DNA from 3 places in the Paenibacillus sp. 7516 genome. Region 1 is predicted to be linked to each of the others. Evidence: riboswitches for the same ligand, from Rfam matches in the RefSeq annotation. Region 1 holds a riboswitch; each other region holds the start of a gene.
What was found. Region 1 has a riboswitch for cobalamin ahead of CHI14_RS14515 (ABC transporter substrate-binding protein). Riboswitches for the same ligand answer to the same signal wherever they lie in the genome.
Positions count from the first base shown of each region.

Region 2: linked by a shared signal. The riboswitch ahead of cobJ (precorrin-3B C(17)-methyltransferase) and the one ahead of CHI14_RS14515 (ABC transporter substrate-binding protein) in region 1 are both predicted to bind cobalamin.
Region 3: linked by a shared signal. The riboswitch ahead of nikB (nickel ABC transporter permease) and the one ahead of CHI14_RS14515 (ABC transporter substrate-binding protein) in region 1 are both predicted to bind cobalamin.

Region 1 covers NZ_NPBI01000013.1:63,879-72,144, forward strand. Annotated here, with positions in the region: gene cobD (threonine-phosphate decarboxylase CobD) at 1-273, shown strand, start outside; gene CHI14_RS14500 (adenosylcobinamide amidohydrolase) at 273-1,070, shown strand; gene cbiB (adenosylcobinamide-phosphate synthase CbiB) at 1,112-2,092, shown strand; gene CHI14_RS14510 (histidine phosphatase family protein) at 2,083-2,730, shown strand; cobalamin riboswitch at 2,852-3,028, shown strand; gene CHI14_RS14515 (ABC transporter substrate-binding protein) at 3,467-4,468, shown strand; gene CHI14_RS14520 (FecCD family ABC transporter permease) at 4,465-5,511, shown strand; gene CHI14_RS14525 (ABC transporter ATP-binding protein) at 5,508-6,329, shown strand; gene cobT (nicotinate-nucleotide--dimethylbenzimidazole phosphoribosyltransferase) at 6,378-7,505, shown strand; gene cobU (bifunctional adenosylcobinamide kinase/adenosylcobinamide-phosphate guanylyltransferase) at 7,502-8,062, shown strand; gene CHI14_RS14540 (adenosylcobinamide-GDP ribazoletransferase) at 8,059-8,266, shown strand, end outside.
Region 2 covers NZ_NPBI01000024.1:395,053-403,318, reverse strand. Annotated here, with positions in the region: gene CHI14_RS21420 (sirohydrochlorin chelatase) at 1-758, opposite strand, end outside; gene cobJ (precorrin-3B C(17)-methyltransferase) at 960-2,858, opposite strand; cobalamin riboswitch at 3,259-3,447, opposite strand; gene CHI14_RS21405 (uroporphyrinogen-III synthase) at 3,645-4,469, opposite strand; gene CHI14_RS21400 (GerAB/ArcD/ProY family transporter) at 4,601-5,803, opposite strand; gene CHI14_RS21395 (hypothetical protein) at 5,852-6,073, opposite strand; gene CHI14_RS21390 (Ger(x)C family spore germination protein) at 6,066-7,256, opposite strand; gene CHI14_RS21385 (spore germination protein) at 7,270-8,266, opposite strand, start outside.
Region 3 covers NZ_NPBI01000040.1:112,534-120,799, forward strand. Annotated here, with positions in the region: gene CHI14_RS27115 (response regulator) at 1-672, shown strand, start outside; gene melA (alpha-glucosidase/alpha-galactosidase) at 775-2,076, opposite strand; gene CHI14_RS27125 (AraC family transcriptional regulator) at 2,272-3,102, shown strand; cobalamin riboswitch at 3,183-3,372, shown strand; gene nikB (nickel ABC transporter permease) at 3,536-4,474, shown strand; gene nikC (nickel transporter permease) at 4,476-5,309, shown strand; gene CHI14_RS27140 (ABC transporter substrate-binding protein) at 5,324-6,919, shown strand; gene CHI14_RS27145 (ABC transporter ATP-binding protein) at 6,919-7,716, shown strand; gene CHI14_RS27150 (ABC transporter ATP-binding protein) at 7,736-8,266, shown strand, end outside.

The DNA.
Region 1 (8,266 bases):
TCCGGCTTGGAGGCCTGTGAATGCGAAGTGACACGCGGGGAAGCGAACTTCTTGCTGGCACGTGTGCCGCAGCCATGGACAGCGGCAACCATACAGGCGGCTCTGGGGGAGCGGGGGATTCTGATCCGAAGCTGCGCCATGTACCCTGGACTTGGGGACAGACATATCCGACTGGCGGTGAAGGACGCGAAGTCGAATCTTCGTCTGGTGAACGAAATGAGGAGTGTGAGCGGACAAACGAATTCGGTGCCAACGGGCGAGGGGGTGGAGTAATGGCATTGCCATTCTTTCAGTACTTTACCCATGCAAATGCAGAGCAAAATAAATATACTTCTTCTGCATGGCCCGGCTTAACCATCAGCGCACATGAACGCCACATTCGAGCAGCGATCCCTAACCGGGTAAGCGCCATTTCGAGTGCCGTGTACGGCGGGGGGATGATCGAGCTGGATCGCATATTCAATATTTATGTAGACAAGCATTATCGTTGTGACGACCCGCCGCGTGATATTGCAGACCTCCTGAGCGGGTGGGAGGAACGCTCAACTGCGTGTGCCGGATTACTGACAGCGGTTAAGCTTGAGCACACATCGGTTCAGGAATATGTGGGCGATGAAGCAGGGATCTTGTGCTGTACGACTGCCGGTGTATCCAATGCTGCCCGGGCAGGCTCCGCAAGAACCGTATTTGATGCTGCAGAGAACATTACTAGCCAAGAGGGAATAGCAGCAGAGTCACCCTACACTCCTGGTACAATTAATATCATGTTATGGATCAACGGCCGCATGACGCCTGGAGCCATGGTCAATGCCATTCAGACAGCGGTGGAAGCCAAAACGGCAGCGCTCTCGGATTGCGGTGTAAGGGATGCGGAAAATGGACTGACTGCAACAGGAACGACGACAGATGCCATTGTGCTTGCCACAAGTCAGGTGGAGGGGAAACCACTGATCTCTTACGCGGGTACAGCCACAGTGATTGGGGCAGGCATTGGGCGTGTTGTCTATGATGCCGTTACCGAAAGTTTACAAGCTGGACAGGCGTGGAAAGAGAGGAAAAGCAAGCGATGATATCTCTGAGTCAATGGGCGGACTGGCCCATATGGGCAGGAATGACAGGGGCATGGATTATTTTGGCAGCATACATACTGGATCGCCTCATTGGAGATCCACGCTGGATTCCCCACCCGGTAATCGGCATGGGCAAAGGAATTTCTGCACTGGAACGGGCCATACGAAAACGAGTGAGCAGCGATCAGGGGCTGAAACGGGCAGGGCTGCTATTTCCGATAGTCATTGCGGGTGGTTCATTGGTGCTTACTTGGGGAGTGTTATACATCCTTGGACTTGTTCACCCGGTGGTTGCCGTTATCGCTGAAGTGGTACTGATTGCCACCACCATTGCGTCCAAAGGACTGAAGGATGCAGGAATGGAAGTGTATCGTCATCTAAGAGAGAGGGATTGGCCAGCGGCAAGACGTTCCCTCGGTATGATCGTTGGGCGGGATACAGCGCATCTGGATGAACCGGAAGTCGTGAGGGGAACCGTGGAGACTGTAGCGGAAAACATCGTGGATGCCATCGTTTCACCGCTGTTCTATGCCCTGATTGGCGGTGCTCCGCTTGCGATGGCCTATCGGGCCGTCAATACGCTGGATTCCATGGTTGGTTATAAAAATGAAAAGTATTTGCATCTCGGCTGGGCCTCTGCTCGTCTGGATGATTGGGCGAACTGGATTCCGGCACGGCTTACCGCCTTGCTGCTCATTACGGGTGCATGGTTCATGAGATTGAACGCAAAAGGCGCTGCACGCATGGTTCGCCGGGATGCCAGATTGCACCCCAGCCCGAACAGCGGATTCCCGGAGTCTGCCGTTGCGGGAGCGCTGGGTATCAGGCTTGGCGGGCATAACGTCTACCACGGTGTGGCTTCTTTTCGAGCCTATATGGGTGATCAGTCGCGGCTGATGGAAGCAGAGGATATCGTGCGGACCACGCGTTTGATGTTCTGGTCGGCGGGAGCTTTTGTGCTGTTATGCTGGCTGGTAACGTTCGGCATCTGGACAGCAGGAGGTGCGCTGTTATGGAAGTAGAATCCGGGAAGCGTGGAACAGGAACGCGGGAGATCGTGTTTATCCGTCATGGGACAACATCTTGGAATGTGGAAAAGAGATACCTCGGACATACCGATATCGGTCTCCTGTCGGATGCAGAGATGGAACTGGCGCCGCTTCGCAAGTCCATTCGCGGGATCACATGGGATGCGCTATATAGCAGCGATCTGCTGCGCTGCCGGCAGACGGTGGAACGAATTGCCCCGGTACAAGCAGGACAAGCAAAGTATGATCCGCGTCTGCGTGAGATTGATTTTGGGCAATGGGAAGGGATGACGTACAATGAGCTCAAGGACAATCCGCTCTACCGGGAATGGATTAATGCACCGCAGCATGTGACGCCACCGGGCGGCGAGCCTTGGCAGGCATTTGCTGCGAGGATTGACTCTTTCGTGAAGGAGTGCCTTGTGTCCGTTTCGCCAGAGGAACATTCGGAAGAAAATCATGTTCCGGCGATAGCCGTAGTTACCCATGGTGGTGTCATTCGGTATGCCATGTCACGTCTCATACCGGAACTGGGATTCTGGGATACACAGGTCATTCCGGGGCAAGCCATTAAGGTTCGGCTTGAAAAAAGCGGAAATAGCTGGATTTCAAGCAGGGTGTCTTTTCCGTGAATCGGGTTGTAAGGATGTGCAATATAACCTATAATCACAACAGAAGTGTGACTTCAGCATGAATACATATCTCGTTATGCGCTTAAGCGCTGAGGGATGGGACATGCTCACTTGAATGGTTACAATATCAGCGACCACGGGTCCCTTGTGCGAGCAAGAGCTCATCGAGCTTATGCAAACGATGAACGGCACAATGGGTGAAATAGGGAAGCCGGTGTGAATCCGGCACGGTCCCGCCACTGTAAATCAGGACGAGCAGTCCTGTAAGTCAGGTTACCTGCCCTGGACGTATAAACCGGTGTTCCTTCGAGGAAAGGACAGCGTTTCGGGCAATTCTATGTGCATGAACAGCGGGTACGCTGTAGATGTGCAGATCGCCATATGCGAGACGTCATCCCTGATCCTGACGTAAGGATCAGGGATTTTTTTGTTCATATAGGATGAACTGAAATATTCACACGTAACGAAGAGTGCAGAACCAATCTGAAGAAGCGTAGCGCTCGCCTAAAAGCTTTCTGAAAGAAAGCTGCATCGAAAGCAAAAGCTATCCCCGGATTTTCACGTTTATAAGAGAGAATCAAAAAAATCTGGGGATAACAGCGATCGGAAGATGGTACTGCAATCGTAGTGGCCAAGTGTGGTTTTCTAGGGTCATTTTATTTAGGAACACCAATTCAGGGGAAATGGTCAGGAGCACTACTTAAGAGAGAACATAGAGAAGGGGAGAATGAACAGAATGAACATCAAGAATTGGAAAGGCATGGCGTCCCTGCTGACAGCAGCGATGCTCACACTGGCTTTGGCCGGATGTGGAAACGCAACAACGAGCGAGGGAACAGGCACGTCTACGCAGCAGCCGGCACAGGAGCAATCCCAAGGCCAGGAGCAGACGGATCTCAAAACACAATATCCACTTACGGTAACGGATGCAACGGGTGAATCCTTCACGTTTGAGAAAGCGCCAGCCAAAATCGTATCCGTGTCTCCGGCAGAAACCGAGTCATTGTTCGCCCTTGGATTGGACGAGCAGATCGTAGGCGTATCCGACTATGACGATTATCCGGAAGCTGCAACAACCAAACCGAAAATGGGCGGTGTGACGAAGCCCAATGAAGAGTCAATTATCGCAGCTGAAGCAGACATCGTATTTACAGGGATCTCCATGAGCGAAGAAGCTGTGACGAAGCTGCGCGAGCTGGGTATCACCATTTTCAAAACGGATCCGAAATCGATAGATGATGTCATGAACAACATCGAAACATTCGGCAAAATTACGGATCATCAGGAGCAGGCACAGGAGCTTATTACGAAGATGAAACAGGATGTAGCGGACGTAACCGAAGCGGTTAAGGCTGTGAAGTCGGAAGATCAGAAAAAGGTATATGTTGAATTCTCCCCGGGCTGGACTGTGGGTAAAGGCGAATTCATGGATGAACTGATCACGGTAGCCGGTGGAATCAACGTTGCTTCCGACCTTGTGGGCTGGAATGAAATTAACGAAGAGAACATTATTGCTTCCAATCCGGATGTCATTCTGTACGCCAATGATGTAATTGATGAGAACTCCAAAACATTGGATCAGATCATCAAAGAGCGCAGCGGCTGGGATCAAATCACGGCGGTAAAAGACGATGCAGTCATTGGCCTGGATGCCAACCTGCTGAGCCGTCCGGGTCCACGTGTAACGGAAGGTTTGAAAGCTGTAGCCAAAGCGATCTATCCTGACCTGTTCCAATGAGTAAAAAGCTGGCAGTGTACGGAACAGCCGGAATTCTGCTGCTTGTGCTGACTGTGCTGATCTGTACGGGCATCGGTTCAGTGGCTCTGCCTGTCCGTGACATTGCAGGCATTCTGCTTCATCACATGCCATGGATCGGAGATTGGATCACGCCCGACTGGAGTACGGCAGCCGAGCAGATTATATGGAAGGTCAGGTTCCCGCGGGTGCTGCTTGCAGTACTCGTGGGTGCATCGCTGGCCATCGCCGGAGCGGGCTTTCAGGGGGTTCTTCGTAACCCGCTGGCAGATCCGTTTACGCTTGGCGTATCGTCTGGTGCATCGGTGGGGGCTGCTTTTCTAATTTTCTTCGGATTGCAATATGCACTGATCGGAATCTGGACCTTGCCGCTCGTTGCATTTCTTACGGGTGTGATCACATTATGGTTTGTGCTCGCCCTGGCTCGTGAAGGGCGCAAAATACCGACGCACAGCCTGATTCTGGCTGGTGTGGTGATGCAAAGTTTTCTGGGAGCGGTGGTCTCCTTCCTGTCGACCATGTCGAAACAGACGATTAACGAAATTATATACTGGACGATGGGAAGTCTGGCTCTGCGTGGGTGGTCGTATACGGCCATCCTTTTCCCGTATTTTATACTGGGTCTGATTTTCCTCTGGAGCCGTGCCCGTTCCTTGAATGTTCTTGCACTGGGGGAACGGCAGGCTGCACATATCGGTGTCCAGGTGGATGGCTTGAAGCTATCCGTCCTTGCCGTAGGAACACTGCTTACCGCCGGGGCCGTCTCGGTTTCGGGTGTCATCGGATTCGTAGGTCTTGTCATCCCGCATATTCTTCGCCTAATCGTTGGGCCTGACTATCGTTTGCTGGTTCCCTTGTCCGCGATTGGCGGAGCCATCTTCATGGTATGGGCCGATACGATTGCTCGCTCCCTGCTGGCCCCGACCGAAATTCCGCTTGGTGTGGTGACGGCCTTTGTCGGAGCTCCTTTCTTCGCGTATCTGCTGCACCGGAATAAAAAGCTGCGAAAAGGGGTGATGCCATGAGTACAAACATGGGTACAAGCGTTACCTCAAACGATCCGCTGATTGAAGTTGCTGGAGCAGGCAAAATGTATGGAGAGCAACGGGCGCTGCATAACGTGGACTGGCGTGTCACAGAGGGGGAATGGTGGGGTGTTGTTGGTCCAAACGGAAGCGGGAAATCAACGCTGCTCCAGCTCATCGCAGGAACCGAACAGCCTGGTGCAGGCAGCATTCGGATTGCAGGGCGGGAGATAACCTCATACACTCGCAAAGACCTGTCCCGCATGATTGCGGTGCTGCAGCAAGATGGCCTGCCTGCCATCTCTTATCCCGTCCGAGATGTGGTGGAGATGGGACGTTATCCTTATCAGAATTGGCTAGGCAGGGAATCGGCGGATGGAGCGGCAGTGGTGGACCGGGTACTGGAAGAACTGGGTCTAACCGAAATGGCCGACAGGCCGCTCGATGCACTCAGTGGCGGGCAGAGGCAGCGGGTGGCGCTCGCCAAAGTCATGGCCCAGGAGCCCCAATTATTATTGCTGGATGAGCCAACCACATTTCTTGATATCCGATATCAATTGCAATTTATGGAGCTATTATCCTCCTGGCGGAAAAAAAACAAGATTACCATTGTGGCTGTGCTGCACGATCTGAACCTCGCTGCGCAATTCTGCGATCACATTCTCGCCCTGCGCGAGGGCATGTGCGTAAGCAGTGGAACACCGCATTCGCTGATGACGGAAGAGAACATTCGGGATATCTTCCGGGTGAACCCGGCGATGGTCAATCATCCCGATACTGGACTGCCGCAATTGCTGCTGCGGCGAGAACACGAGTGAACGAAAAGCGGGGCGACCCTATATTTTGATGAAGGAAGTGCTGGCGGTATGAATAATGAACAGACGTTGGAACAGTTAATCGATCGGATCATGGGTCCTAATGAAGAAGTGGCGGCAGAAGCCTCTGCACATGTGGATTCATTAACGAAACCGCCGGGAAGTCTGGGCAAACTGGAACAGTTGGTTATTCGACTTGCGGGGATAACCGGTGAGGCTCGGCCTTGTCTGGATCGCAGGGCCGTCATCGTTATGGCTGCCGATCACGGCGTCGTTGCCGAAGGCATCAGTGCGTTCCCGGCAGAGGTAACGCCGCAGATGGTTCATAATTTTCTGGCAGGAGGAGCGGCCGTCAACGTTCTGGCGCGCCATGCAGGGGCAGATGTCATCTGTGTGGACATTGGCGTGAATGCCGATCTGGAACACCCGGACCTGGTCTCCCGCAAAGTACGTAAAGGTACAGCCAACATGGCACAGGGCGCAGCCATGAGCCGTGATGAAGCGATCCAGGCGATTCTTGCCGGAGCCGAGGTTGTGGCGACTGAAGTGGCCAAGGGAACCCGGTTGTTCGTCACGGGTGAAATGGGTATCGGAAATACTACAGCGAGTGCCGCAGTCATGTGCGCTTTAACCGGAACGGCACCCGCATCTGCGGTTGGTCGGGGAACAGGGGTGGATGACGCAGGTTTACAGCGTAAAGCTGCTGTAGTCAGCCGGGCACTTAGTGTGAATGCACCGGATGCAGACGATGCCCTGGATGTGGTTGGCAAAGTGGGCGGATTGGAAATTGCCGGACTGACAGGTGTCATCCTTGCAGCGGCAGCTCATGGCTGCCCTGTGGTGGTGGATGGGTTTATCTCCACTGCAGCGGCACTGATTGCGAGACAGCTTGCTCCGGTCAGTGTGGAATATATGATTGCTTCCCATACCTCGCATGAAAGTGGACATGCTGCGCTTCTGCGCGAACTTGGTCTCAAACCGATGCTGGATCTGGACATGCGGCTGGGTGAGGGAACAGGTGGTGTGCTCAGTCTTCATTTGATCGATGCGGCTTGCCGTATTCTGAATGAGATGGCCACATTTGCAAGCGCTGGTGTATCGAGAAGCTCGAATGAGAATGAGCGCGCGGATGAGTCATCGACAGCTGCTTCGGCAGTTCGGGGAGAGGTATCTCCATGAGCGTACTTGTAACGGGCGGGGCAAGGAGCGGCAAAAGCTCCTTTGCCGAGCGTCTCTGCATGCAGCGTTCCTCCGAGGCCTGGTATGTCGCAACCGCACAGGCGTATGATGACGAGATGCGTGAACGGATACGTCTGCATCAGAATCAGCGGGATGAAGTGGGGTACCTGTGGCATACAGTAGAGGAATCCTTGGCACTGCCAGAACTCATCACACGAATGGGAGAATCGCAGACAGGATCGTCTGCTCCGACCATTTTGGTGGATTGCCTGACGCTCTGGTTGACGAATGTCCTGCTTACCCACGAGCAAGAGCCTGAGCAAGTTGTTCTGGATCATATGAATGCACTGGTAGCCGCCATCGAGTCCTATCCCGGGCTGCTTGTCCTGGTTACGAATGAAGTGGGGGACGGCATCGTACCGGAGTATGCGCTTGGCAGAAGATATCGGGATCTGGCGGGCATATTGAATCAGCGAGTTGCTGCGATCAGCCGCGAAGTATTTCTGGTAACGGTAGGGATTGCCATGGAGCTGAAGAGCAAGGAGTATCGCTTATGAGCCATGACGGTAACGACAGCGAGCATAATCGTGAGGAAATGACCAGTGAAGACCATACGAATCAGGTTAACCAGGGCCCGGCTCTGGATGCGGAAAATGTAAACAGACTGGATCAAAAACATGCGGCTGCGGCCGCTTTTCAATTTTTGTCCCGTTTCCCTGTGAAAATGCAGATTGACTTCGTTCCGCCACTGCTGCGGGAAA
Region 2 (8,266 bases), on a different contig from region 1:
TCTACCAATTTCGGATGGAATCCAAAATATCCTCCAATTTCTACCTGAACGTCCGGATGTGCGGCAGCAAATTCTGCTGTCATCTCATCAATGCGTTTGATCAGTACACCTGTGAAAAGGAAATAAGGCATGATGACGATTTTCTTCGCCCCGAGCAGGAGACAACGCTGCAATCCATCCGGGAATGAAGGCTGCGTCACGCCGATAAAGCTGCTTTCGGCCCATTTGTACGGTAGCTTCTCCCATAACATCCGGGTCATTTTGAAAAAGTCACTGTTGGCATCCGGGTCACTGCTTCCCCGTCCAAGGACAAGCACGGCTGTCTCCTCATCCGTGACAGGAGCAGGCGGAGCCGCCACTGCTGCGCCGCCTTGATTGGCGGTAACAAGGACAGGCTGTGCTTCCTGCAGACGGGTTTGCATAATTTGAACGACTTTCTCATGTACGCCAATCGGACGCCCATATACGAATTCCACTTGCGGATAACGAATCTTGGCCCGGTCGATGGCATTCGGGATATCAATTTTGGCGTGGCCCGCAGCAAACAGAATAATCGGCACCAATACAACGCGCGTTGCCCCTTTATCCACACAAGCGGTAACCCCTTCGGCAATACTCGGTCTTGTTAATTCCAAAAAACAGGTCTCTACCACGGTATTCTCCGGTGCTTTCTCCGCTACCGCACGTGCAAACTCCATTAACTCCCGGTTCCCCTCGGGATCACGGCTGCCGTGTCCCACCAGCAAAATGGCATTCATCTCTGGCTTCTTCCTCCCCCGCCTGATCCATAGACCAGGCATCTCAATTTTGGTTGTGCTTACTCGGTAAACGAGCCTTTCACGCAGGGTAACCTGGTTACCCAATCATTTCGATCTATAAAAAAGTGCAATGAACATTTCCGGTATAACTACAAACGTTGGATAAAAAATATTCAGACGATAACAACACTGGCACAACCCCTAGTCGCCGCATACCGGGTTTACTTCCACGGTCACAGGCGCATCTACGTGACGGAAGCCCTGAATTACCCCGACGCGTTTGAAAAATTTATGGAATCTTTCATTCGGGTGTCCCTTTTCCTTGTACTCCGCTACGATCCGCTCCACAATCCCGCCAATCTGATCACCTGGTATCCCCTCGGCTACCGGCTGGGCAGGGTGAGCGTTTCGTCCGAACTTCTTGCCGCCAAGGAACAGGTCGTACCCGCCTTTGCGGTAGACGATTCCGATGTCCTCGAGTACGGCACCATAACATGCCATGCCGCAGCCATTCAGAGCCACGCTGGTCTCTTTCGGCGCACTAAGTCCGCCTATAACAGCCTGCAAATGATTGGCCATCGGAACAGCATCATCCTTCTCCATATTGCAGAAGTCACAGGCCTTCACCTTAATAACGTCACCGATCGGCACCACGATGAAATTCGCTGCACGCAGTTCCTCTACCAGCTGATCCGGTTCAAAGGTCGGTACCCGCAAAATAATCTGATGCTCCGGCGTGTATTCCAGCTCGCCTTCTTCACTCGCGCATTGCGCCAGCAGCGCCATCTGGGCTGCTGTAAACTTCTTGTTGCCGACGCCAGGCGACACGCCAATCTCGAACAGCGGTGCCTTGCGTCCCGGCTCGGGTGCTTGCCGCTCAGCAGATGCCCCTGCCGTCTGCGGCGTCCCGGCTGGCACGCCTGACCCGGCTGCATCCAGCCAGCGGCTGGCCGCTTCGCCAGCGAGCTTACCGCCTGCCGCAAGCCGCGTCAGCGCCTCGGCAGCCAGTTCGGCTGCACCAGCATGCGGCACCGCCAAGGCAGCACGCGGTGCACCTTGCACCGCCGCAGGCCGCTCGGCTGCAAGCACTGCGGTACTGCCGCCCGCTGGCTGTGCAGCAGGCATGCCGGCGCCCTGCTGCCCTTGCGGCTCCATGCCTGTACTGGCGCTTGCGCCGCGCAGGGCTGTTTCCGCCGCTGGCTGTGCGGTCTGCGCATCGGGGACCGTGCCTGCTGCATCGGCGGCAGCGGCCGAACGGGCCTCCATCGCGCCGAGCGACCAAGGCTCAGCTTCCGTGCGGAGCCGCTCATGCGGTCTGAGCGGCTGTTCCGCGGTATTCAGCGTGTATTTCCGCTGATATCCGCGCGGTGTGACCATGAGTCCTTCGTACATCATGGTCGAGGAATTACCAATGATCACCGTCGTAAGCATGCCGATATCATGATTCAACATGTCTTCCAGCGTGGTCATCACGACATCCTGACGTTCACGGTAGGCACTTTTTACAAGCCCCACCGGTGTCTGGGGACTACGGTATCGCAGCAGCATCTCCTGCGTCTCCACGATCTGGCGTGTCCGGCGTCCACTGCGAGGGTTGTACAGAGCAATAACAAAATCAGCTGATGCTGCTGCTTCAACTCGGCGAATAATCGTCTCCCATGGCGTAAGGTGGTCACTCAGGCTGATCGTACATGCATCATGCATCACGGGTGCACCCAGCAAGGAAGCACAGGATTGAATGGCAGATACACCCGGAATAACTTCAACGCCAACGCCAGTTTCCGGCTTCCAGCCTTGCTCCATCAGCACCTCATACACCAGTCCGGCCATGCCATATACACCTGCATCGCCACTGGAGATTACTGCAACGATTTTACCCATCTCGGCCTGTCTGACCGCTTCCTGTGCCCGGCTTACTTCTTCGGTCATGCCTGTACGTACAATCTCCTGTCCGTCCAGAAGTGGACGAATCAGATCAACGTAAGTGTTATAACCAATGATGACCTCACTCTCCCGAAGTGCCTCCAATGCCCGTGTGGTGATATGCTCCATCGCTCCCGGGCCAAATCCGATAATCAGCAGCTTTCCTTGACTCTGCATTGCTTCTCCTCCTCCATCTCCCTGTTCACCCTTAACACGCCAATCACATCTATATCATCGCTACTTTAGCCGTTGTCTGTAACGAGCTCTTGATTATTGAGTTGCTCCGTGCAGCTCAACCTTCTTATCCCGGCTATTCCAAAACAGTGAAAAAGGACGGCTTGACCGACCTTCTTCTTCGCGGCATGTTCGATTAAATCCAGTTCCGGATCGACTGTAAAAAAACAAAAAAATCCCATCCTTATAACGGATGGGATACGCATGTACGTACACTCAAGAAGACAGTCCACGGCCCTATAGAGGATAGACCTGTGGCTGCATGGCCGCAAAGGGCCTGCCAGGCGAACCGGTTGTTCGCCCGTTTCCTGATTCTTCGTACACCACTCCTTTCCGCGAAGGGTTCGGTGACACATGCAAGGTAGGTCTCCTGGCTCTGGATCATCAGCTTCCTTTTCTGTCTTCCCCGAATGTACGAGTGACTTGGATGAAAAGGGCTTCCCCATTACAGTGGCGGGACCGCTCGGGATTTACACCCGATTCCCTGTTACCTCTTGCTCGACGCAAGAGCACCTTGCTTGTTTTCATGAATGATATTGCTTTCATCATAACACCGCTCAGGAAAAAATGTCCATGCTTATGATGTTTGTCCTTGATTCTATTTTCAGACAAAACGGAAAAAAGTTCTGATCCAGAACCGATCAGAACTTGAAATACGATGTCCATATACGAAACCCTCAATAACGATCTTACTGGATCCTTTAACAGACCTGCGTCCTGATCTGCTTATCAGGATTGATCTGCGTTTGCTGCAGCAATATATCGTCCCAGCTCAACGATGAGCGCTCCCATCTTTTCTTCCTCCGGAACAACTCGTGCTTCAATCCCTTCTTCACGCATGGCGTTCGCAGTCACTTTGCCGACAGATGCGGGAATGACACCGTCCCGGAAGGCCTGCTGCATCTGTTCCAGCTTGCCTTGGGAAGCCGCATACTTTGCCAAAAACCGTACTTGGGGACCGCTGGTGAATGCTACGGCATCAACCTCACGCTGCACAATTTCATTCAAAAGCAGTTCCAGTTCGGCCTCTTCCGGTGGTACATGACGATAAGGCAGAACCTGTCTTACCTCGGCCCCCTGTTCTTCCAGCCAGTTGACCAGCTTCGGCGCAGTCTCTCCATGAAGCTGGAGCATGACTTTCTTGCCGGCAAGATCATGTGGTGCGAATTCACGGATCAGCCCGTCCGTACTGCCGTCATCATCCCGGACCAGCGGTGCGAGCTTGCGCTTACGAAGTGAGTTCACCGTTTTGTATCCTCTTGCCGCAATTGAAGCTTCCGACAGAACATCCAGCAGTTGACCAGCTATGTCCATATCCTCTGCCATTTCAAATATGGCATCAAGTCCCATGCCTGTAGTTAATACCGCCCAGTCGGGCGGATCAGAGATCAAGGAGACGAGACCATTGCGTATGTTCCGATCGTCCAGGAATACCGTTCCCTGTGCTGGCCGCACGAGTGGAATGCCACCCATTTTCTCAACTAACAACGCCATCTCCTTGGATTTACGTGGTCCCGTCAGTGCTACACGTATACCTGCCAAATGTTGAGCCATTCATGTTTCCCCCCAGTTCGTTCGTCCGAACGTCATTCGTTTGACTACAGTATACAGGGTAGTTTCATGGAGGGAAACCTTGTTTCACGTCATTTAGTGTGTTCTTCTATAACGATTTTTTATGATTGGCATCAGGAAGGCTGAAGCTCGCCCCCCTGCATTTCATCCTTTCCTGTGTCGTCTTCCTGGTCAGAATCGCGTCTGTTCTTCTCCTGTTCATGCTGCTTTTTGGATGGTTCACGATGCTTCTCTCCTTGACGTGAGGCGTCCTTTTCCTTTTTACGCGGTCGAAGAAACACGAAAAGAATGAGGGGGAAAATCACTTCGAACAGAATGGCAATCCATGTCCATTCCCGCGTGAAGCGGAACAGCTGAATCGCATTCTTGAAAAACCAAAATGCACATACGAATCCTACCAGCGCAACCGGACCGGTCATCAGCTTACCGGATACCTTGGGAATCATCCGTTTCAGTCCCCAGCAGATAAAATACAGGTCAAATGCAATCTTCGTAATCATGGTAGGCAGCGTAGCCGCAGCCAAGGCCAGGTCGAACCGATCCAGAAAGTCACTTACTTGCAGCTGTCTGGCAATTTCATACGAAGGATAAACCAGCCTCGATGCAATTGGCACACCAATGGAGGTAATGGTCTCGATCATAATCAGCATCATCAGCAAGGCAGCAATCGTTACTCCCCAAGTCACCGATCTGAACCGAAAGTCGCTTCCCTTGATTACAAAAGGCAATGCAACCATCTCTGCGAAGAAGGAGAAGATATACCAGCTTCCTTTACCCACACCTGCTGCATCAATATCGAAGTATGGCATCAGATTATCCAGGTTAATTTGTTGAATCAACATGAATGGGACAATGACCGAGTTGAGCAGAAATAAGGTAATGTACAGCTCGGACATCCCAATTAAGGAACCAAGTCCTCCTCTGACAATAAACACAGCCATAACCAAGAGAGACAACACGATAATGGATATGGGCGTCGTCTCAAGCAAGGTTATACTTACGTAGTCACCGATCAGCCGGATGTCACGGGCAAATATCAAAATGAAAAACATGATATACATTAAGCCCGTTACCCGTCCCAAGAAGGGAAATCTTTCGACCAAAGACTCAAACAGGTCCTGATCGGGAAACCGGCTCTGGACACGATTTAACATCCCCATCGATGCAAGTGTGACTAGAAATACAGGGATGTAGGATAGATAGGCATGCTGTTCGGCATAAAAAATGGCCTGTGCATGGGGTTGAATGAGCGTACCTGTTACACTCATCAGCAAGATTAGCAGCGTAAGCTGCCGGCTTGTCACTCCCTGATTCATCAAATACCTCCTTTCTGCCTGTTCATCCGAGATAACGATATACAACATCTATGGCAGCGGCAAGTACCGCTGGATCAAATGTGTAAGCCAAACTGTCAGAAAAAACGTTTTGCTCAGATGGGTAACATAGAACCAAATCCCGATGCTGCATGCAATCACGCCATAGGATAACCATCGGTTAATCGCCGCTGCCTGCCTCAGGTGCTTAAAGTCCATGATAATGACAACGATGACCATGGCCAGATAAGTAAACATGAGCGGCTTAATCATGGATGATCTCCTCCTCGGTCAATCCAATCGGTTTATTGGTGATCCCTACATTCTCAATGATGATATGGGGCTCTACCACAACCTCCATATTTGGATAAATGTCATACCAGCGGTCCTTGATCTTGTCCCATTCTTTCGGCATCTGCTGATGTATGGAACGACCCAGCCCCAGAATATCGGCATTATACTTTCGCTGGAGCAGCCTTACGCCCTCCTCGATATCTTCTTTCACTTTTTTGTGAATCGCTTCGTTAAGCGTCAAAATCTCACGTTCCCGCAGGTCGCCGTAATTCGATTCGTTATCCACCAAAACTCCCTTGGCGTATAGTTGAATCCTGACACTCACCTTGTCATTACGAATATGCGGCTGGAACGAAGAATTGTTTTCGTTCAGCTTCAGGAACAACGTCCCCTCTCCCTCTGGAGCTTTAATCATTACCTCTGGCGTATTGGCTTCACCCATAGCCAAAATAAGTGCATCCGCAGGGGCTTTTTCGATCATCCCCACCAGTTTGTCCTTTTTGAAGATGGCCAGTCCATCCAGCTTGATATTGGTTTTGACATCCTTCCAATCCTTCGGTACATTTTCAGCAACGGAAGCAATCGGGAGAAAGGGATCGATTCCGTCCGAAAGGATGGAGTCTATAAACAATTTGAGCGAACGCGGATGCCGCATATTCAAAAAACATAACTCGCGCACCATCTCCGAGGGGAATTTTTCAATCGGTGCGTCCGCATCTAGAACCTTAAACGCTTCACCCTTGGTGACTACAGGCATCGCAGACAAACGATTCAGTGGGTATCTGGTTAATAGGTCCAGCATGGGAGCAATCCCTTCCCTCGCCAAGTCCTCCCCGATCAGCAGCGTTCGACGATGGGCATAATAGAGACGCCGGGATAGGGCCTTTTGCCCTTCTAGCGAGGTCCCGCGAAACGTTTTGGCTGTCGTGGACAGCATGAACCAGGATTTATCCCCACTTGTGCCTCCACCGCCACCTTCACTTCCGGAAGCGCCAGACTGACCAGGTAACGCTATTTGCAAGCTTGTCCTATAATCCTGCTTCTCCTTGTCCACAGCAATTCCAATCACAAATGCAATATCATTAATTTCTTCACGATCCCAACAGCCTGATAACAAGAGGGTACACAGGAATAGCAGCACCACGGTGCGATATTTATGCATGAAATGCATGAGTTTACCACCCCTCCTCAGCTTCTGGCGAACCATTAATCTTGGCATTCATACGCTTCTGATCCCGATGCACTGTAGAAGGACGATTAATCATTTTCCACCATGGTGTACGAATGACTATATCCTTGGTATCTGTCCTGCTGTAAGGACTCAGCCCTGACAGGTACGGCACGCCGAAAGATGTCATCTGCGTCAGATGGACCGAGATCAATACCAGTCCGATGACAATGCCGTACAGTCCGAGCGCTCCGGCGAGCAGCATGATTGGAAACCGCAGCAAACGAACCGTGATAGCAAAGTTAAAGCGCGGGATGGTAAACGATGCAATACCTGTCATGGATACGATGATAACCATGGGCGCCGATACAATCCCGGCCTGAACCGCGGCCTGCCCGATCACGAGTGCACCCAGGATGCTGACTGCCTGACCTACCGTCTTCGGTAATCTGACCCCCGCTTCACGCAAGGCTTCAAATGAAAGTTCCATAATAAGAGCTTCCACCAGAGCCGGGAACGGAATGGCTTCCCTGGCTCCGGCGATACTCAGAATCAGCGTTGTTGGAAGCATATCCTGATGAAAAGTCGTGATGGCGATATAAAGAGCTGGCAGAAACAAGGCAATCGCCACAAACAGAAACCGGATCCATCGCACCAGATTGGTGATAAAGAACCGTTCATAATAGTCCTCACTGGCCTGCAGCATCTGCCACATGGTCACCGGACCAATCAGCGCAAACGGGCTGCCATCCACCAGAATGGCAAAGCGGCCCTCCAGCAGGTTCCCCACGACCGTATCGGGGCGTTCCGTATAATGCATCTGTGGGAACGGGGAATACGGATGATCTTCAATCAATTCCTCGATATACCCGGTTTCCAGAATGCCGTCAATCTTGATTTTGTTCAGGCGGTCCTTGACATCCTTGATATGGTTCGAATCTGCTATGCCGTCCAGATAGGTCAGCACCACATTGGTCTTGGTCTCTGTCCCGATGGTCATGCTC
Region 3 (8,266 bases), on a different contig from region 1:
TTGGTTGTAGATGATGAACCACAGATTCGCAAACTGCTGAAGGTGACCCTGCAGGCTCATCAATTCGAAATTCATGAATGTGGAGATGGCGACGAGGCTGTCGTTCAGGCAAGCATCGTTCATCCGGATCTGATCATACTCGATCTGGGTCTGCCGGGGATGTCCGGGATGGACGTGCTGCATCGTCTCCGCGAATGGTCCCAGGTGCCCGTTATTGTGCTGACGGCGAAGGAGCGCGAAGAAGACAAGATTGCTGCGCTTGACGGTGGGGCCGATGACTATGTAACGAAGCCGTTTGGCATGGGTGAACTGGTTGCCCGGATTCGGGTTGCACTCCGCCATGTGGCGAAGACAACCGATGAACCTGTGCTGCGTTTTGGGTCTCTCACTATAGATCTGGCACAAAGGCAGGTGGATCTGGACGGCTTGCCGATCAAATTAACACCCACAGAGTACGATATGCTCAAGGTTCTGGCCTCCAACGCCGGAAAGATCATTACCCAGCGCCAGCTGCTGCAGCAGGTATGGGGTGGGCATCATCACGAATCCGACAGTCACTATCTGAGGGTCTACGTGGGTCATCTGCGCAAAAAATTAAAAGAAGACCCTACGCAGCCAAAATTCATCCAGACCGAGCCCGGAATTGGTTATCGCTTTTTGCTTCAGGATTAGTTTGAAAATGGATCAAGAATCCCATAAAAAAGCGCCGGAGCCTCCTGGATTTACAGAGGTTTCGGCGCTTTTCTAACAATTAAATAAAAACGATCTTTTGCTTTAGGATGTATACTTCGGCAGCCAATCCCCATGAGCCTCGATCAGTTCATCGCACATGGCAACGATGTCATCAATGGACAGCTCGGCAGCAGTGTGCGGATCCAGCATGGCGGCATGATAGATATGTTCCTTCTTGCCCGTCATGGCAGCTTCAATCGTCAGCAGTTGGGTGTTGATGTTGGTGCGGTTCAGTGCCGCCAGCTGTGGAGGCAGGTCGCCAATGTAAGTTGGGCTGATTCCGGATCCGTCCACGAGACATGGAACCTCGACACAGGCCTCACGAGGCAGGTTGGTAATTAGGCCAGTATTCATTACATTACCGCCAATTTTGTATGGGCGGTTCGTTTCCATCGCTTCCATGATGTGTGAAGCGTATTCACGGCTGCGCGTATGTTCAATATGTTCACTGGCAAACAGCTTCTCACGCATTTCCTTCCATCCTTCAATCTGGTTCACGCAGCGGCGCGGATATTCATCCAGCGGGATGTTGAAGCGTTCGATCAATTCTGGATAATTCCGTTTGATAAAGTATGGATGGTACTCAGCATTGTGCTCGGAAGACTCCGTTACGTAGTATCCAAAACGATTCATCAGCTCGAAACGCACCATATCATGATGCTGCTCCTTCTGCTTCTCCCTCGCCAGGCGTTTAATCTCCGGATACAGATCCTGACCATCTCTCGTCACTTCCAGCAGCCAGGCCATATGGTTAATTCCTGCAACTTTTGCAACTACACCTGTCTGATCCATTCCCAGCGCCTCAAACAGGTGAGGCACGCATACCTGCACACTGTGGCACAGACCTACCGTTTTGATTCCGCCATGCACGTTCATGACATTGGTCAGTACGGCCATCGGGTTGGTGTAGTTCAGGAACCAGGCGTTAGGACATACTTCCTGCATGTCCCGGGCAAAGTCGAGCATGACGGGAATGGTACGCAAATTACGGAAGATACCGCCAATGCCGAGGGTGTCAGCAATAGTCTGACGCAGTCCGTATTTCTTCGGTATTTCGAAGTCCGTAATTGTACATGGATCATATCCGCCCACTTGAATGGCGTTAATGACATATTTGGCACCGCGCAGCGCTTCTTTGCGGTCTGTGTATTTTTTTATGGAACAACGGCTTCCAAGAGAACGGCCCATACTGGTCAGCAGTCGCTCCGAATCATTCAGCCGCTCGGCATCGATATCATACAAGGCCAATTCAAAATCCTGCAGTGCTTCGGTCATCATGACGTCACCTAATACATTTTTGACAAAAACGGTGCTGCCTGCACCGAGAAACGTAATTTTGTTCATCTCAAGTCCAGCCTCCCTGAATAATGGTGTACCCCAACTATAGGCCGATCCGGCTTATATAACTATGGTTCAACCTCTCTCATACATGGCATAATCCCATTTTTGGTCCCGCTTTCAGCTGATATTTAACCAATATACCTGTTATAATCTGAAGTAAGATAAATATTGATATGGAAGAAGGGAAGGAGTGAGAAGGTGAGCCCAATCGAGATGAACGTGGTGCCCATGGACTGGACACAGATGGAGCTGGTGCTGCTTTTTTTCGGCTGGGAGGATTGTGATCCGTCTCATTATTGGGGTCCGGGGGTACGAGATTCCTATGTGGTTCATTACATTCATGAGGGACGGGGAACCGTTCATATGGAAGATAAGGAGTACCATTTGACGCAGGGTCAGGGCTTCGCCATTCTGCCGGATACCATCATTCATTATGAGGCCGATGCGAAGGAGCCTTGGACATACTCCTGGTTCGGTTTTAAGGGCGTACATGCCAAGACTTTCATGCAGCGGGCTAACCTGAGTCCAGAATGCCCTGTATTTGAAGCCAAGGATCCAAAGGTAATGGATGGTTTGTATGCAGAGATGACTCAAGCCTCCTCGCGCAATGGTGGAGATGTATTCAGCCAGAGTCTGCTGTACCGATTAATTGCCGAACTGATCTCCTCCTCCCCTGATGAGCGTAAGCCGCAGAGGCCCCTTTCCACCAAGGATGAATACATCAGACAAGCGGTCCAGTTTATGGAGAACAGGTACAGCCAGAAGACGTCCATCCTTGATATTGCGCAGTCCGTGCGTTTGGATCGTACCTATCTGTCCGGTCTTTTTAAGGAGAAGTACGGGAAGTCGCTGCAGGCTTTTTTTCTTGAATACCGGATGAATCGCGCAGCAGAGCTGCTGCAGAGTTCAACGCTTTCGGTCAGTGAGGTTGCCCATTCTGTGGGGTATACGGATCCGTTGTTATTTTCCAAGATGTTCAAGCGTGTGACAGGGGTTTCCCCCAAAGGTTCGAGAGAGCAGCGGGAGTAGGCTGATGAGCTGTTTCAAATTTGAATAAATGCTTTGATCATTATCTGTGAGCCAGCTATACTGGTACAGAATGCATTTCAATTGAATATGTGGAACTGGGTGCTTTACCTTCGGGTAGAAGCTTAATAGGGAAGACCGGTGTAATGCCGGCGCGGTCCCGCCACTGTAACAGAGGAGTCATGCTGCGTTATGCCACTGGTTTAGACCGGGAAGGTGCTGCAATGACGAGGATTCTGGAGCCAGGAGACCTGCCTAGTTTAACAACACAGTAGTACCTACGGGAGATAGGAAGGTGTTTAGAGAGCATGATTTTTTCTGAAAATCTGTTTATTTAAGACGTCCTTATCCGGTACTAGCGGAGAGAGACGTCTTTTTTGATATGCATGGACAAGTCATGTACGGGGTTGGAGATTGGGGAGAGGATGTCAGACATGTGAGTAGATATATTGTGAAAAGATTCATTCAGCTGGCAGCCGTGTTATTCGGCATTTCGTTTCTGACGTTTCTGCTAACCTATCTGTCTCCGGGGGACCCGGCAAGGCTTATGCTCATGTCTACAGGGGTCACTCCGTCGGACGAATTGGTACAGCAGGTGCGTGTCCGGCTGGGACTGGATCAGCCGTTTTGGATACGCTACGGAACCTGGCTGGGACAGGTAATTACCGGAGATTTCGGAACGTCCTATAAATACGACAGGCCTGTGCTCGACATTCTGCTGTCCAGGCTTCCAGCCACGCTTCGGCTAACAGGAAGTGCCCTGCTGCTGGTCATTCTGATTGCGTTTCCACTGGGTGTTTTGTCGGCCGTCTACAGAAACAACGTGCTGGATTACGTCATACGCCTGTTTTCGTTTGCCGGGTTGTCCATGCCGAGCTTCTGGCTCGGGATGCTGCTCATGCTGGTGTTTGGCGTACAGCTCAAGCTGCTTCCCGTCATGGGGAGTTCGGGCTGGAACAGCCTGATATTGCCTGCATGCACACTGGCGTTACCTCTGATCGCCCAATATATCAGGCAGATCCGTACGGTGATTCTGGAAGAGATGTCCCAGAACTATGTAACGGGGGCCAGAGCCAGAGGCGTGAAGGAGAGAGTCATTATGATGCAGCATATTTTACCCAATATATTATTGCCCATCGTTACGCTCATGGGCATGTCTACAGGCGCCCTGCTCGGCGGGGCAGCCATTGTGGAAAGTTTGTTCGTATGGCCGGGTGTAGGGCAGATGGCGGTGGATGCCATCTTTACAAGGGACTATCCTCTGATTCAGGGCTATGTCATCTGGATGGCAACCATCTATGTATTGCTGAATCTGATCGTTGATCTCTGGACACATCTGCATGACCCGCGGATTCGACTGGACGTGGATGTCTAAAATGAGAGAATTTAAGCTTATTCTGACACAGCATCGCTGGTTCACGTTTCTATGTTCATTGACCCTCCTTTGGGTCATTCTCGCCATGATTGCGCCGCTGCTCGCACCGCATGATCCACTGGCAACGAATTTTGCCAAGGTACTGCAGCCAGCCAGTTCGGAATATCCGCTTGGAACCGACCAGCTTGGACGCTGCGTGTTATCCCGTCTCCTTTACGGGGCCAGGACGTCGCTTCTGCTTACATTTATGATGATCGGAATTGTGTTTGTGCTTGGTGTAGCCATTGGTGTTATCGCAGGTTTTGCTCGTGGCCTGACAGATATAGTGCTGATGCGGTTATCCGATACACTGATGGCCTTTCCAGGATTAATCTTCGCCATCGCAGTAGTGGGGATGCTGGGGCCTGGCCTGTTTAATACGGTAATTGCCCTGGCTGTTGTCTGGTGGGCGAAGTATGCACGACTGGCAAGAAGTCTGGTGATCTCGCTTCAGCAAAAGGAGTATGTCGCTGCGGCAGCCTTCAGCGGCGCGCGGAAGATTCAGATCATCACCAGAACCATCCTGCCCAACATGCTGTCTCCTCTCATCGTCATGGCGATGATGGATGTGGGCGGCATGATGTTATCCATCTCAGGCCTGTCATTTCTGGGGCTGGGTGCTCAACCTCCCGAACCGGAGTGGGGGGCGATGCTGAATGAAGGCAGACGATATTTGCAGACAGCTCCGTGGTTGTTGATTTATCCGGGACTTGCGATATTTTGCACGGTGATCATTTTTAATTTGCTGGGCGACAGTCTGAGGGATGTGCTGGATCCCAAGAAAAAGGCAGCTTAACAGGAGGAACGGGAATGAATTCGAGATATGGAAAAACGCTAACGCTTACCGTACTGTCATTATTGATTTTATGTATTATCGCAGCTTGTGGCCAAACCCCAACAAATACCTCCACCTCATCATCATCTGGCGAAAAGGCGGCTGAGGCTGTTAAAGGCAGTGCAGGTACACCGACTCATCTGAATGTGGCGTTATTCTGGCTAGGAAGTAATCTGGATCCGGCAGAGGAGTGGAACGGCTGGACCCTTACACGGGCAGCAATAGGAGAGACCCTGATTCAGTTTGACGAAAATATGAAATTGGTACCGAAAATTGCGGATAGCTGGGACCGTATTGATGATACCACATGGCATTTTCATATCCGGGACGGTGTAACGTTCCATAATGGTAATAAGGTTACTGCAGAGGCGGTCAAGAAGTCTATTGAACGTTCCATGGAGCTGAATGAGAGAGGACAATCGACCTTGCCGGTGGCTTCCATGACTGCAGAAGGCCAGGATCTCACCATCAAAACAACGGAGCCTTATGCCTCCCTGCTCGGCAATATTGCTGAACCCTTGTTTGTGATTGTGGATACGAGTGCAGATACATCCCAATTCAAGAGTGAACCTATCGCTACAGGTCCATTTATGGTCACTGGATATACCCCGGATCAGGAGATTCAGGTGAAAAAGTATGACGGGTACTGGGACGGGGCAGCCGATGTGGATACCATTACATTCAAATATATCAAGGATGACAGCACACGTGCCCTTGCACTGCAATCGGGTGAGATTGATGTAGCCAGCAACGTGGGACGAAGCAGCTTGGCATTATTCCAGGATCAGAGTCAATATACGATTGACGAAATCCCGAGTCTGCGTACGCAGTTTGTATGGTTTAATACGCAAAACCCGCTGCTGAGTGAGCCGGACGTACGACGTGCAATCTCATATGGCATAGACCGCGAGATGTATGCAAACACACTGGTGGGTGGTCAGGCGGCCAAAGGACCGTTCACCTCGGCTCTGCCTTTTGGCTATGATCAGGTCAAGGGGTATGACTATGAACCGGAGACTGCCAAGAAGCTGTTGGATGAGGCTGGCTACAAGGATGCGGATGGGGACGGTATTCGGGAAAAAGACGGACAGAAGCTCACGCTTCAATTGATCCTCAATTCAGCTTACGAATCGGACTGCATTGTGGCTGCTGCAATGCAGTCCCAGCTCAAGGAGATTGGAGTTAATCTGGAAATGACCTCTTACGAGGATCTGACTGATCATCAAAAAAGCGGGAACTACGATTTGGCTCTGACCAGCATTAATACAGGGATTACCGGAGATCCCCAGTATATTCTCGACTTTTATTTCAAAACAGGAGCGGAGTGGAACATCGGTGGATACAGCAATCCGAAGCTGGATGCGGTGATTCAGCAGCTGCATTCCGAATTCGATGTGGAGAAAAGATATGAACTGGCTGCAGAAGCCCAGCAGATGATTCTGGATGATGCGGCATATATGTTTATTACCTATACTCCAATTAACATTGTAAGCAAGAGCACCGTTCAGGGTGCGACGATGTATCCGATCGACTTTTATCTCCTGGATCGCAATATTCAGGTTGGGCAATAATGAACACTTTACTGGGTGTAGACCGTCTTTCTGTAGTGTATAAGAGTGGTTCACCCGCACTGCAGAATGTATCGTTTGCAATGAATGCCGGTGAGATTATCGGAATTGTGGGCGAGAGCGGAAGTGGTAAATCGACGTTGCTTCGAGCTTTGCTCGGCATGCTTCCAGACGGTGGACAGTATGCCGGGGGAGACATTGTTTTTCAGGGAAAATCGATATTTAGTTATTCGCAGAAGGAATGGGGCAGCATACGCGGCAAGCGGATGGCTATGGTTTTTCAGGATAGCGGTTCTTATCTGAATCCCATCCGTACAGTAGGAAGTCAGTACATCGAGGCGATCCGTACACACGTTGAACTATCGAAGAAAGCTGCCTATGCCATGGCGGTGGACATGCTCTCACAGATGGGACTGGATGACCCCGAGCGGATGATGAGCATGTATCCCGGCCAGCTTAGCGGAGGCATGAAGCAGCGAACGGCAATTGCCATGGCGGTAACGATGGAGCCAGAACTGCTGCTTGCCGATGAACCGACCAGTGCGCTGGATGTAACCACTCAGGTTGAAGTGATCAAACGATTGATCAGCCTTCGGGCAAGTCAGGGAACAGGGATGATCATTGTGACGCACAATATTGCCGTTGCAGCCCATATGGCAGACTACATCGGTGTGATGCAGAACGGGTCACTGGTTGAGTTTGGACAAACTTCAAGCATTATTACAAGTCCACGTCACGCATATACTCGCGAATTGCTAGCTGCAGTACCTGAATTGGAGGGGAATACGGATGGTAGATGAGAGGATACCCGTTCTGGAAATGAGGAATTTAAGTAAAACCTACGAATCCAGGGGCCAAGTAGCCCATGCAGCATTGCAATCGATCAATCTGAAGCTGTATCCGGGAGAATGTCTGGGAATTGTAGGTGAGAGCGGAAGTGGCAAGAGCACCTTGGCCAAATGTGTGACCCATCTGGAAAAGGCAACCTCCGGGCAGATCATCTATCGTCAGCAGGATATTACTTGGATAAGGGGAGAGGCTTTGCGGCAGCAGCGCAAGCAGATTCAGATGGTTTTTCAGGAACCTTCGGCAATTTTCAATCCTCGCATGAGGGTGGGATCGTTTATTCTTGAGCCTTTATTGAACTATAAACTGATCAAGCGCAGGCAGGGGGAAAAGGAAATTCACCGTTTGCTGGACCTGGTGGGGTTGCCCGCTGCGATTGCTGACAAGTATCCGCACGAAATCAGTGGTGGGGAGCAGCAGCGAGTGGTTATTGCCCGGGCGATCGGAGTGCAGCCGGATGTAATTATATTTGATGAGGCTACCTCGGCACTCGATGTTTCCATT